Regions from separate parts of the Enterobacter sp. B79-1 genome, predicted to be linked through region 2. Evidence: predicted binding sites of a transcription regulator. Region 2 holds the regulator's gene; the other holds the start of a gene.
The links. Region 2 encodes CRP, which controls carbon source genes, mostly activating them, when cyclic AMP is high. Its sites were predicted from a motif close to ATGTGANNNNNNTCACAT; they were not measured.
Positions count from the first base shown of each region.

Region 1: the regulator CRP is predicted to act here: its motif matches at 1,863-1,880, upstream of bhsA (multiple stress resistance protein BhsA).

Region 1 is NZ_JBYAZJ010000001.1:945,640-951,524, reverse strand. Features, by position in the region: gene AC2T6E_RS04630 (NAD(P)/FAD-dependent oxidoreductase) at 1-279, shown strand, start outside; gene AC2T6E_RS04625 (glycine zipper 2TM domain-containing protein) at 473-1,012, shown strand; gene comR (TetR family copper-responsive transcriptional repressor ComR) at 1,072-1,707, opposite strand; gene bhsA (multiple stress resistance protein BhsA) at 1,952-2,209, shown strand; gene ldtC (L,D-transpeptidase LdtC) at 2,281-3,246, opposite strand; gene mfd (transcription-repair coupling factor) at 3,389-5,885, opposite strand, start outside.
Region 2 is NZ_JBYAZJ010000009.1:180,803-186,687, forward strand. Features, by position in the region: gene pabA (aminodeoxychorismate synthase component 2) at 1-179, shown strand, start outside; gene argD (bifunctional acetylornithine/succinyldiaminopimelate transaminase) at 267-1,487, shown strand; gene AC2T6E_RS20670 (YccS/YhfK family putative transporter) at 1,484-3,571, opposite strand; gene crp (cAMP-activated global transcriptional regulator CRP) at 3,629-4,261, opposite strand; gene AC2T6E_RS20680 (OsmC family protein) at 4,573-4,977, shown strand; gene AC2T6E_RS20685 (phosphoribulokinase) at 5,064-5,885, opposite strand, start outside.

The DNA.
Region 1 (5,885 bases), on a different contig from region 2:
CACAACATCCTGGCGCAGTACAAAGGGAAGCCGATGAAATCGTATGTCTATAAAGACCACGGTTCGCTGGTGTCACTGTCTAACTTCTCTACCGTGGGTAGCCTGATGGGTAACCTGATGCGCGGCTCCATGATGGTAGAAGGGCGGATTGCACGCTTCGTGTATATCTCCCTTTACCGTATGCATCAGATTGCGCTGCACGGCTACTTCAAAACCGGTCTGATGATGCTGGTCGGCCGAATCAACCGCGTGATCCGCCCTCGACTGAAGCTGCACTGATATTTCTCTCCCTCCGGGCCATCCGGAGGGATTTTTTAGCATTTCATGCTGTACATCACACTTTGCGTGCTTAAGAGTTCTCTCAAACACGATATATCTCCCCCAGACGCCCATTTTTTAATCCTTTGTCTTATTGGCGAGGGCTGACCCCTGCTGCAAAATGGTTTCCAATAGCAACAAAGGAGGAAGTCCCGTGAATAAATCAATGTTGGCGGGTATAGGGATTGGCGTCGCTGCTGCGCTAGGTGTGGCTGCCGTAGCCGGTCTCAACGTACTTGATCGTGGCCCGCAGTATGCGCAGGTCGTTTCCGCTACCCCGATTAAAGAAACCGTGAAAACCCCTCGTCAGGAGTGCCGCAACGTCTCCGTGACTCACCGTCGTCCGGTGCAGGATGAAAACCGCATTGCCGGTTCAGTTCTCGGTGCCGTGGCCGGTGGCGTGATTGGTCATCAGTTTGGTGGCGGGCGAGGCAAAGATGTGGCGACGGTCGTGGGTGCGCTGGGTGGCGGCTATGCCGGTAACCAGGTGCAGGGCGCAATGCAGGACAACGACACGTACACCACTACGCAGCAGCGCTGCAAAACCGTTTATGACAAGTCCGAAAAAATGCTGGGCTATGACGTAACCTACAAAATTGGCGACCAGCAGGGCAAAATCCGCATGGATAAAGACCCTGGCACCCAGATCCCACTGGACAACAATGGTCAGCTGGTACTGAACAACAAAGTGTAAAAAAGATGTTCTCTGAACTTAGCTCCTCATGCGCTCAGGCTGAGGAGCTTTTTTTTGCCTTAAAGTTTAAGCAGTTCAGGCCACAAACGCAGCGTGGTTTGCGTAATGCTCTGCAGTTTTTCCAGCGTAGCCCCTTCACGGGCGCTGATGGACATGCCCTGTAAAATACAGCTCAGGTATTGCGCCAGCTCCTGCGGGCGGCAATGCGCCGGGATTTCACCGCGCTGCTGCCGCTGGGCCAGAAACGTACTTAACGTCTCCTCCTGCATGGCATGGCGTGATTTCACCGTATTGGCAATCTCTTTAGACGACGCAGCAAGCGTGGCGGAGGTGTTGATCATAAAACAGCCCGCGGGTGTGTCTTTGCTGGTAAAGCAGGTCGCGACGGCACAGAAATAGTCCTGCAACGCCTGCTCAACGCTTTTCTCTTCGCAAAAAAGCTGCGCTTCGTGTTTTGCCGCAAAGCGCGAGATGTATCTGTCCAGCACTGCCCTGAACAGCCCCTCTTTATTGGTAAATTCCGCATACAGCGTGGGTGCCTTGGCGCCGGTCGCTTCTACCAGATCGGAAAGCGAGGTCGCTTCGTACCCATGCTGCCAGAAGAGTGTCATGGCCTTATCGAGCGCCGCATCCCTGTCGAACACTTTTGGTCGGCCACGGCTTTTCTTTGCGCAACTCGTGACTTCGGTTGTCATTTGCCGTTGGTCCTCAGTTGGTTTGTTGAATGACCATTATAAAAATAAACCCATCCCGCGACCAGCGTAGTTTGCTTAAAAATAAATTAATCATATAGGTATGAAAATTAACGAAAATAAAATTAATTTAACGGTCGTTATAAAAACATGTTGACGTGTGAGCTGGATCACATCTATCATTTACCTATCGATCGTTAAGTAAATAACTTACGACGCCCAATTCATCTGCCTAAAGGTAAAAATCATGAAAAACGTAAAAACCCTGATCGCTGCTGCTGTACTTAGCTCACTCTCTTTCGCAAGCTTCGCCGCTGTAGAAGTTCAATCTACTCCTGCTGATCAACAAAAAGTGGGTACCATCTCTGCAAACGCGGGGACAAACCTGGGCTCACTGGAAGATCAGCTGGCGCAGAAAGCGGATGAGATGGGTGCGAAATCGTTCCGTATCACCTCAGTGACCGGCCCTAACACCCTGCACGGTACTGCGGTTATCTATAAATAAGCCTGGCTAAACCCTCATTTATGCCACTGCTATAAAAAACGCCCTGCATTTGCAGGGCGTTTTTTTTGTACTTACATTGACTGCGGAGTGACATCGCCATGTCGGGTGACGTCGATTGGCATTCCTGACCGGGCTTCCATCGCGCGCTCCATCACCAGGCTATCGGTGTTGGTATTCGATTTAAAGCCCACCATCGCGGCATTCAGTGGAATGGGCAGCGTCTGCGGATCGTCACCGAGGTGTTTTGATAATGGCTGGTGAATTTCGACCAACCGTACGCTACCGGGCTCTTCCGAGGCCTTAATCGGTGTATTGATAATATTCACTTTTGTGCCCGGCGTAATCACGCTGTAGAGCGTCTTGATGTCGTCATCCCGCAGACGAATACAGCCGGAGCTGACGCGCATACCGATGCCGAAATCCGCATTCGTTCCATGCAGCAGATAAACCCCACCATATGCCGCGAGGCGGATCGCGTGATGACCCATTGGGTTGTCCGGGCCCGCCGGCACGACGGTGGGCAGATCGATACCCTGAGCTTTATAGCGTGCGCGAATATTTGCCGTGGGTGTCCAGGTTGGGTTAGCACGTTTATCCGACACGGTAGTGACCATGGTTGGCGTCAGCGTATCGCCGCCCAACTGGCCGATACCGATTGGATAAACGGTCACTTCTTTTTTACCCGGCGGATAATAGTAAAGTCGAAGCTCGGCAAGGTTAATCACGATCCCCTGTCGTGGTGCATCAGGAAGAATGGTCTGAAGCGGGATCGTCAGCACGCTGCCAGCGCGCGGCACGTAAGGATCGACACCGGGGTTGGCCTGCAGCAAGGCCAGAAAGCCGACGTTATATTTTTTGGCAATGGCCTCCAGCGAACCCCCGTTATCTTCAACAACATGAAAACGGTTTTGCCCGACAACGTTGCTGCCAGGGGGGGGAAGGGGCCAGGTATTTGCGCGTGCAGGCAGCGCAACGGCTACCGTAGCGGCAAGCGCAAGCAGGGTGATCCAGCGAGTTAAACGCGAAGCGGTCATTATCACAATCCCTATAAATGATAAGGTTATTGTTTTATAAAGGGTTAATGATAATTATGGCGAAGAGGTGTGTCGGGAAGATCGGGTGAAGTGCAAAGAGTTTGTAAATTCTCCCCCGTCAGCCAGGCGCTAACGGGGGAGAAGATTACGCGATAGCGTTCTCTTCAAGCTGGCGCATAAAGTTGCGCACCCAGTCCATGCGGGTTTTGCGTTCTGTCAGTTCCTGAGTAAAACGCAGACGCGTTGGGCCGTCCAGGCGGAAGTGCTGCGGCTGTTTTTGCAGCAAACCAATCAACCACATCGGATCGACATGGTTTTTTTCCGCGAACTCAATCACGCCGCCTTTTTCATTCCCTTCGAGCTTACGAATGCCCAGCTTTTGCGCCTGCTGACGGAGTCGCGCGATATCCAGCAGATTTCGCGCGGCATCCGGCAGCAGCCCGAAGCGGTCGATCAGCTCCACCTTAATCTCTTCCAGCTCGTTTTCTTTTTTCGCGCTGGCGATACGTTTGTAGAATGACAGACGGGTATTCACATCAGGAATGAAATCATCCGGCAGCAGGGAAGGCATACGCAATTCCACCTCGGTCTGCTGACTGGTCAAATCTTCCAGCGACGGCTCGCGTCCGGCCTTCAGCGCATCGACGGCATTTTCCAGCAGTTCCATATAGAGCGAGAAGCCGATGGTCTCCATCGAGCCGCTCTGGTCTTCACCCAGCAGTTCACCGGCACCGCGGATCTCGAGATCGTGTGTCGCCAGCGCAAAGCCTGCGCCAAGGTCTTCCAGTGAGGCGATGGCTTCCAGACGCTTTTGCGCGTCGGTGGTCATCGCTTTCGGATGCGGCGTCAGCAGCCAGGCGTAGGCCTGATGGTGCGAACGCCCGACGCGACCGCGCAACTGGTGCAGCTGCGCCAGACCAAAGTGATCCGCGCGTTCGATAATAATCGTGTTCGCGGTCGGGATATCAATACCGGTTTCAATGATGGTGGTACACACCAGCACGTTGAAGCGCTGGTGGTGGAAATCATTCATCACCCGCTCCAGCTCGCGCTCGCGCATCTGTCCGTGACCGATGGCGATACGCGCTTCCGGCACCAGCTCCGCCAGCCTGTCTGCCGCTTTCTGAATGTTTTCCACGTCGTTGTAGAGGTAGTACACCTGACCGCCGCGCAGCACTTCACGCAGGATCGCTTCGCGCACCACCAGATTGTCATACTCGCGGACAAAGGTTTTTACCGCCAGACGGCGCGCCGGTGGCGTGGCGATAATCGACAGATCGCGCATGCCGCTCATCGCCATATTCAGCGTACGCGGGATAGGCGTGGCGGTCAGGGTCAGGATGTCGACGTCGGCACGCATCGCCTTGATGCGCTCCTTATGGCGCACCCCGAAGCGGTGCTCTTCGTCGACGATCAGCAGCCCCAGATCTTTCCACTTCACGTCGCTTTGCAGCAGCTTGTGGGTGCCGATCAGGATATCGATTTTACCTTCGCTTGCCTGTTCCAGAATTTGCGTCTGCTCTTTGGCGCTGCGAAAACGTGAAAGCATTTCGATGCGCACCGGCCAGTTGGCAAAGCGGTCGCGGAAGTTGTCGAAGTGCTGCTGGGCAAGCAGGGTAGTGGGAACCAGCACCGCCACCTGCTTGTTGTTCTCCACGGCCAGGAAAGCGGCGCGCATGGCGACTTCAGTTTTACCGAAGCCCACATCACCGCACACTAAGCGGTCCATCGCCAGCGGCTGGCACATGTCGCTCAGCACCGCGTTAATGGCCTGCGCCTGATCCGGCGTGGTTTCAAACGGGAAACTGTCGCAGAACAGCTGATACTGCTCTTTATCATGCTTAAACGCATAACCTTCTTTGGCCGCGCGCTGGGCATAGATGTCCAGCAGCTCGGCCGCCACGTCGCGCACTTTTTCCGCCGCCTTCTGGCGCGCGCGCGCCCAGGCGTCGCCGCCCAGCTTGTGCAGCGGTGCATTATCTTCGGCACCGCCTGCATAGCGGCTGATCAGGTGCAGGGACGAGACCGGCACATAGAGTTTGGCGTCGTTGGCGTAGGTCAGCATCAGGTATTCGCCTTTGATGCCGCCCGCTTCAAGGGTGGTCATCCCCTGGTAGCGTCCGACGCCGTGCTCGAGGTGAACAATCGGCTGGCCCGGATGCAGTTCGGCCAGGTTACGGATCAGCGTGTCCGGGTTGATGGTGCGACGGCTATCCTGACGGCGGCGCGCCACGCGCTCGCCGAGAAGGTCGCTTTCGCAAATTAGCGCCAGGTTGTTGAGCGTGTCGATAAACCCATGCTCAGCGGCACCGATCATCAGATAGCGGCCCGTTCCGGTGGCGTCGTCCAGCCGCAAAATACGCTTTGGCGCGATCTTAATGCGGCCAAGCAGTTCGCCTAACGCTTCGCGACGACCTTCGCTCTCAACGGAGAACACCACCGGCCCGGTAAAGGATTCCAGGAACTTGCGCAGATTATCCAGCGGGGATTTTTGCTGCGCCTGAACGGAGAGGTCAGGCAGCGTTTGGAACGCCAGGTTGGTATTGGCCGCTTTATCCGCGAGCGAGTCGGTTCTGAGCTGCATGCGCGGCCAGCGCTTCAGTTCGGCGTTGAGCTCGTCGGTGCGCAGCCAAAGCGTTTCC
Region 2 (5,885 bases):
CTCTGGTCATTGACCCGCCGACGCTACCCGCCTGCTTTGAGGTCACCGCCTGGAGCGAGACGCAGGAGATCATGGGTATCCGTCACCGCGAGTGGGATCTCGAAGGCGTGCAATTCCATCCGGAAAGCATCCTCAGCGAGCAGGGACACGCGCTGCTGGCAAATTTCCTCAATCGCTGAATATCTGTTGCCTTGCTGTGATTTTTTATGCATATTTTGTGATTATATTTTCACAATCACTGTGACATAAAAATGGATGGTCATGACATGGCAACTGAACAACCAGCAATTACCCGTGCAACATTTGATGAAGTGATCCTGCCGATTTATGCACCGGCTGAGTTTATCCCTGTGAAGGGGAAAGGCAGCCGCGTCTGGGATCAGCAGGGCAAAGAGTATGTTGATTTCGCGGGCGGGATTGCGGTGACGGCGCTGGGCCATTGCCATCCCGCGCTGGTGGAGGCGCTGAAAACCCAGGGCGAAACCCTGTGGCACACCAGCAACGTGTTCACCAACGAACCGGCGCTGCGTCTGGGGCGTAAGATCATCGATGCCACCTTCGCGGAACGCGTGCTGTTTATGAATTCCGGCACCGAAGCCAACGAAACCGCCTTTAAGCTGGCGCGCTACTACGCCACCACGCGCCACAGCCCGTACAAAACCAAAATCATCGCCTTCCACAATGCCTTCCACGGACGCTCCTTCTTTACCGTCTCCGTTGGCGGCCAGCCGAAGTATTCAGACGGCTTCGGCCCGAAACCGGCAGACATTGTCCACGTGCCGTTTAACGATCTGCATGCCGTGAAAGCGGTAATGGACGACCACACCTGCGCGGTGGTGGTCGAGCCTATTCAGGGCGAAGGCGGCGTGACCGCAGCGACGCCGGAATTCCTGAAAGGGCTGCGCGAACTGTGTGACGAGCATCAGGCGCTGCTGGTCTTTGATGAAGTGCAGTGCGGCATGGGGCGCACCGGGGATCTGTTTGCCTACATGCATTACGGCGTGACGCCGGACATCCTGACCAGCGCCAAAGCGCTCGGCGGCGGTTTCCCGGTGAGTGCGGTACTGACGACGCAGGAGATTGCCTCTGCGTTCCACGTCGGCTCTCACGGCTCTACCTACGGCGGCAACCCGCTGGCGAGCGCCGTGGCGGGTGCCGCGTTTGATATTATCAATACGCCTGAGGTGCTGAACGGCGTTAGCGCGAAGCGTGAGCTGTTCGTGAAGCATCTCCAGCAGATTAACGATGAATATGATGTTTTCAGCGAGATCCGCGGCATGGGGCTGCTGATTGGCGCCGAGCTGAAGCCGCAGTTCAAAGGCCGCGCGCGTGATTTCCTGCACGCCGCCGCGCACGAAGGGGTGATGGTGCTCAATGCCGGACCTGACGTGATGCGCTTTGCGCCGTCGCTGGTGGTGGAAGATATAGATATTGAAGATGGATTAACCCGCTTTGCCGCGGCGGTCGCGAAGATCGTTAAAGGCTAATACTCGGTTCGCTTTAACCGGCGCGTTAACCAAATCCCGTGATGCGGGCGCTGACGCCATGCCACCGATGAAATGGTGTGCATGGTGTTCAAATGCCCCAGAACGCGCTGCAGATGCTGCTCAAGGGTGCTCATCGGCCCGTGGGTCAGCGTTTCAGGCGCTTCCAGAATATTCGAATCACCCGATTCACCCGGCGAGTCATACTCCAGACGCTGCTGACACCTCTGCAACGCAATTTCACACGACTGCAAATAGCGCTGCGCCAGATCCGGCGTCAGCATCGTGTGCTCGCGCGCCAGCGTGGTCATGGCGTTAATGTGCTCGACGATAAACTGGCTGTGTGTCACCCACAGCTTCATGTCTGCAAGATAGTGCGAGTTAAACCCCGGCTCCTGCATCGCCTGATTGAGCGAGTTAAACAGCGCGTTGTGCGCCTGGTTGACCTTCATCCGCTGATACGCCAGCGGGGAGGGCTGCGGATCGTCGCTGAGGATCAGGCGAATGGCCTGCTGGTCAGCTTCCAGCGCGTCATGGGCGTTCTGCCTGAGCAATCCGCTCTGCCACTGCGGCCACAGCCAGACCATACCGCCGAAGGCAATCAGGCAGCCAATCAGTGTATCGACCAGACGAGCCACGATAAACTGCTCGCCGTTGAGCGTGAGCAGCTGCAGGGTGTACACCGCCGTGACCGTAAAGCCCACCATCGCCCAGCCGTAATTTTTACGGATGATCAGATAGCTCACCATGGTGATCGCCAGCATCCCGACCAGCGTATAGCCTTCCGGCACGTGGAAGTGAAGCGTCACGCCCGCAATAATCAGCCCGGCTAGCGTTCCGCCAGCCCGGTGGAAGATACGCACTCGCGTGGCCCCGTAGCCGTTCTGCGTGACAAACAGCACGGTCATTAAGATCCAGTAGGGTTTAGGCAGGTGCAGCGCCATGCCCATCAGGCTGGCAATGCTCAGCATCACGCTTATCCGCGCCGCGTTGCGCAGGGCGGCGGATTTCAGTGACAGATAGCTTTTGAGCGCAGGCAGCAGCGGCAGACGTTTCTGCTTATCCGCCATCAGGTCGCGGGGATAAAGCGGGCGCTGCGTACGCAACACGCGGGCGATACGGCTGAAGTGCCAGGCGGCAAACTGGCCTACCGGGTTATCCGGATGCTGACGGGCGATTTTCTCCAGCGCGCCGAGCTGTTTATCCATGTTAAAACGCGTGGGGTAGCGGTGATAGAGAATATCGTCAGCCAGTACCCTAAGCCGCGCGGCGACGGTCTGGGCGTTCCAGCGGATCACTGCTTCTGCATGGCTGCGCTCTACCAGCTTTTGTACCTCCTGCGGGTGGTGAAGGCTAACGGAGATATGCTCCTGCAGGTCCAGCCCCACCTGGAAAGTGCGCAGCAGCCGTTTGTATTCGTGGTTCTTGTTGGCGGCAAGCATGTGCAGCTGCTGGTAGCACTGGCTAATCAGGTCGACAACCTTTTGCTGACGCGTCAGCAGCGGCGGCAGGGATTTCTCCGGGTCGGTATGCTGGGTGAGCAGGGTGTATTTGGCTTCACAGTAATCCGCAAGCTGCACATAGAGCAGGCTCAGGGATTCACGCAGCGGCTGTTCCCGCCAGAGCCAAAACCAGAACCAGTTAAACACCCCGTACCAGAGCGTGCCAAGGGCGTAGATCAGCAGTGGCTCCCACACCGGCATATTCCCGGCGAGGCTCAGGGTGAAGATAGCCGCAATCAGCGAGGCGGGCAGCAGGCGCGCGTGCAGCGAACTGATTTCCGCCGTCACGCCAAGCGTCATCGCCAGCACGGTCAGGATCAGGGGCAGCGGGATATCACGGGCAAGCAGGAGCTGTACGGCGAGACTACAGCCCGCAAACAGACAGCCACCGATAATCAGGCGTTTGAAAAAGCGCTTATGCGGCGTGTCCAGACCGGCAATGTTGCAGCAGGCGGGCACGAGGGAAAACAGCAGACCTTGCTGGAGGTGTCCGAGGATCAGGCCCACGGCCACAGGAAGGCACAACACCAGCGTTTGTCGCAGTGCGTAGTTAACTTCCGGGTGATAGATCAGCCTGCGCCACATGGGGAGTAGAGACAAAAACGGCGTGACACCTTGCGATGGCACGCCGTTTGAGCGGAATTAACGCGTTCCGTAAACCACGATGGTTTTACCGTGGGCGGAGATCAGGTTCTGGTCTTCCAGCATTTTCAGGATACGGCCCACTGTTTCACGGGAGCAACCGACGATCTGACCAATTTCCTGGCGGGTAATTTTAATTTGCATGCCGTCAGGGTGGGTCATGGCGTCTGGCTGTTTCGCCAGGTTAAGCAGGGTCTGCGCGATACGGCCGGTCACGTCCAGGAAGGCGAGGTTACCCACTTTCTCAGACGTCACCTGCAGACGGCGCGCCATCTGGGAAGAAAGACGCATCAGGATGTCAGGATTAACCTGAATCAGCTGACGGAATTTCTTGTAAGAAATTTCAGCCACTTCACATGCTGTCTTTGCACGAACCCAGGCGCTACGTTCCTGGCCCTCTTCAAACAGGCCCAGTTCACCGATGAAATCGCCCTGGTTCAGATAAGAAAGGATCATCTCTTTCCCTTCTTCATCTTTGATCAGCACTGCCACCGAGCCTTTAACGATGTAATACAACGTTTCCGCTTTTTCACCCTGGTGAATCAGCGTGCTCTTCGATGGGTACTTATGAATGTGGCAATGAGACAAGAACCATTCGAGAGTCGGGTCTGTTTGCGGTTTGCCAAGCACCATGCGCTGTTATCCTCTGTTATAAGCTGTCACCAGAGTCATAAGATGCATCCGGACTCTGGGGTTGCAATCGAATTCTTACCCATACCCTGGGAAGTCGGCTGTCGTAACGTTTCGCAGCCAGTAAAGTTTGATGTCCTCTGCATACATGTGTAACGTCAATGTATTACTGTAGCATCCAGAGTGTTTTAGCATAGCTTTTGCCGCGTGTCTCCTGGTGTCTCGCTTCAGCATGATGCAGGTCGCCTTCCGTTGCGAGAAATGTAATGCACGCGTAATCTGTCACCAAAAATGCAACGTTGGAGTTAATGAATATGCAAGCGCGTGTGAAATGGGTTGAAGGTTTAACGTTCCTGGGCGAATCCGCTTCTGGACATCAGATTTTGATGGACGGTAACTCCGGCGACAAAGCCCCAAGCCCGATGGAGATGGTGCTGATGGCGGCGGGCGGATGCAGCGCAATTGACGTGGTGTCGATTTTGCAAAAAGGTCGTCATGATGTGTCCGATTGCGAAGTGAAGCTTACTTCCGAACGACGCGAAGAGGCGCCACGCCTGTTCACGCACATTAATCTGCACTTTATCGTGACCGGTAAAGAACTGAAAGATGCCGCAGTATCACGCGCCGTAGACCTTTCTGCGGAGAAATATTGCTCTGTGGCGTTAATGCTGGAGAAAGCGGTAAAAATCACGCATTCGTATGAAGTGATCGAGGCTTAATCTTTTGGCGGGTGGCGCTTCGCTGACCCGCCCTACAAAAGCACGACCGTAGGCCCGGTAAGCGCAGCGCCACCGGGCAAAACAACTCACGCGATCTGCTTCCCTTCCATCAGTCGCTGGACCAGCGGCGTCATAATTAACTCCATCGCCAGCCCCATTTTTCCGCCCGGCACTACCAACGTATTCATATGCGAAATAAACGAGCCCTGCAGCATCGCCAGCAGCCAGGGGTAATCAATGCCTTCTAGATTGCGGAAATGGATGACGACAAAGCTCTCATCCAGCGACGGGATCGTTTTGGCCGCAAACGGGTTGGAGGTATCCACCGTCGGCACGCGCTGAAAGTTGATGTGGGTGCGGGAGAACTGCGGCGTCAGGAAGTTGATGTAATCCTCCATGGAGCGCACGACGGAATCCATCACCGCTTCGCGAGAATGCCCGCGCTCGCTCATGTCACGCGTCAGCTTCTGGATCCATTCAAGGTTAACAATCGGCACCACGCCGACCAGCAGATCTACGTGACGCGCGACGTCGTGTTGAGGCGTGACCACGCCGCCGTGTAGCCCTTCGTAAAACAGCACGTCGGTCGGCTCCGGCAGCGGCTGCCACGGGGTGAACGTCCCCGGCACCTGATTCCAGGGAACCGCTTCGTCGTAGGTGTGCAGGTATTTGCGGGACTGCCCGGTCCCGCTCTGCCCGTATTCGCGGAAGGTTTGTTCCAGCAGGCTGAAATCGTTGGCTTCCGGCCCGAAATAGCTGATGTGTTTGCCCAGATCGCGCGCCTTGCGGATGGCCATGTCCATTTCCGGGCGCGTATAGCGGTGAAAGCTATCGCCCTCCACTTCTGCCGCCCGTAGATTCAGCTGTGCGAAAATCTTGCGAAAGGCGAGGCTGGTGGTGGTGGTACC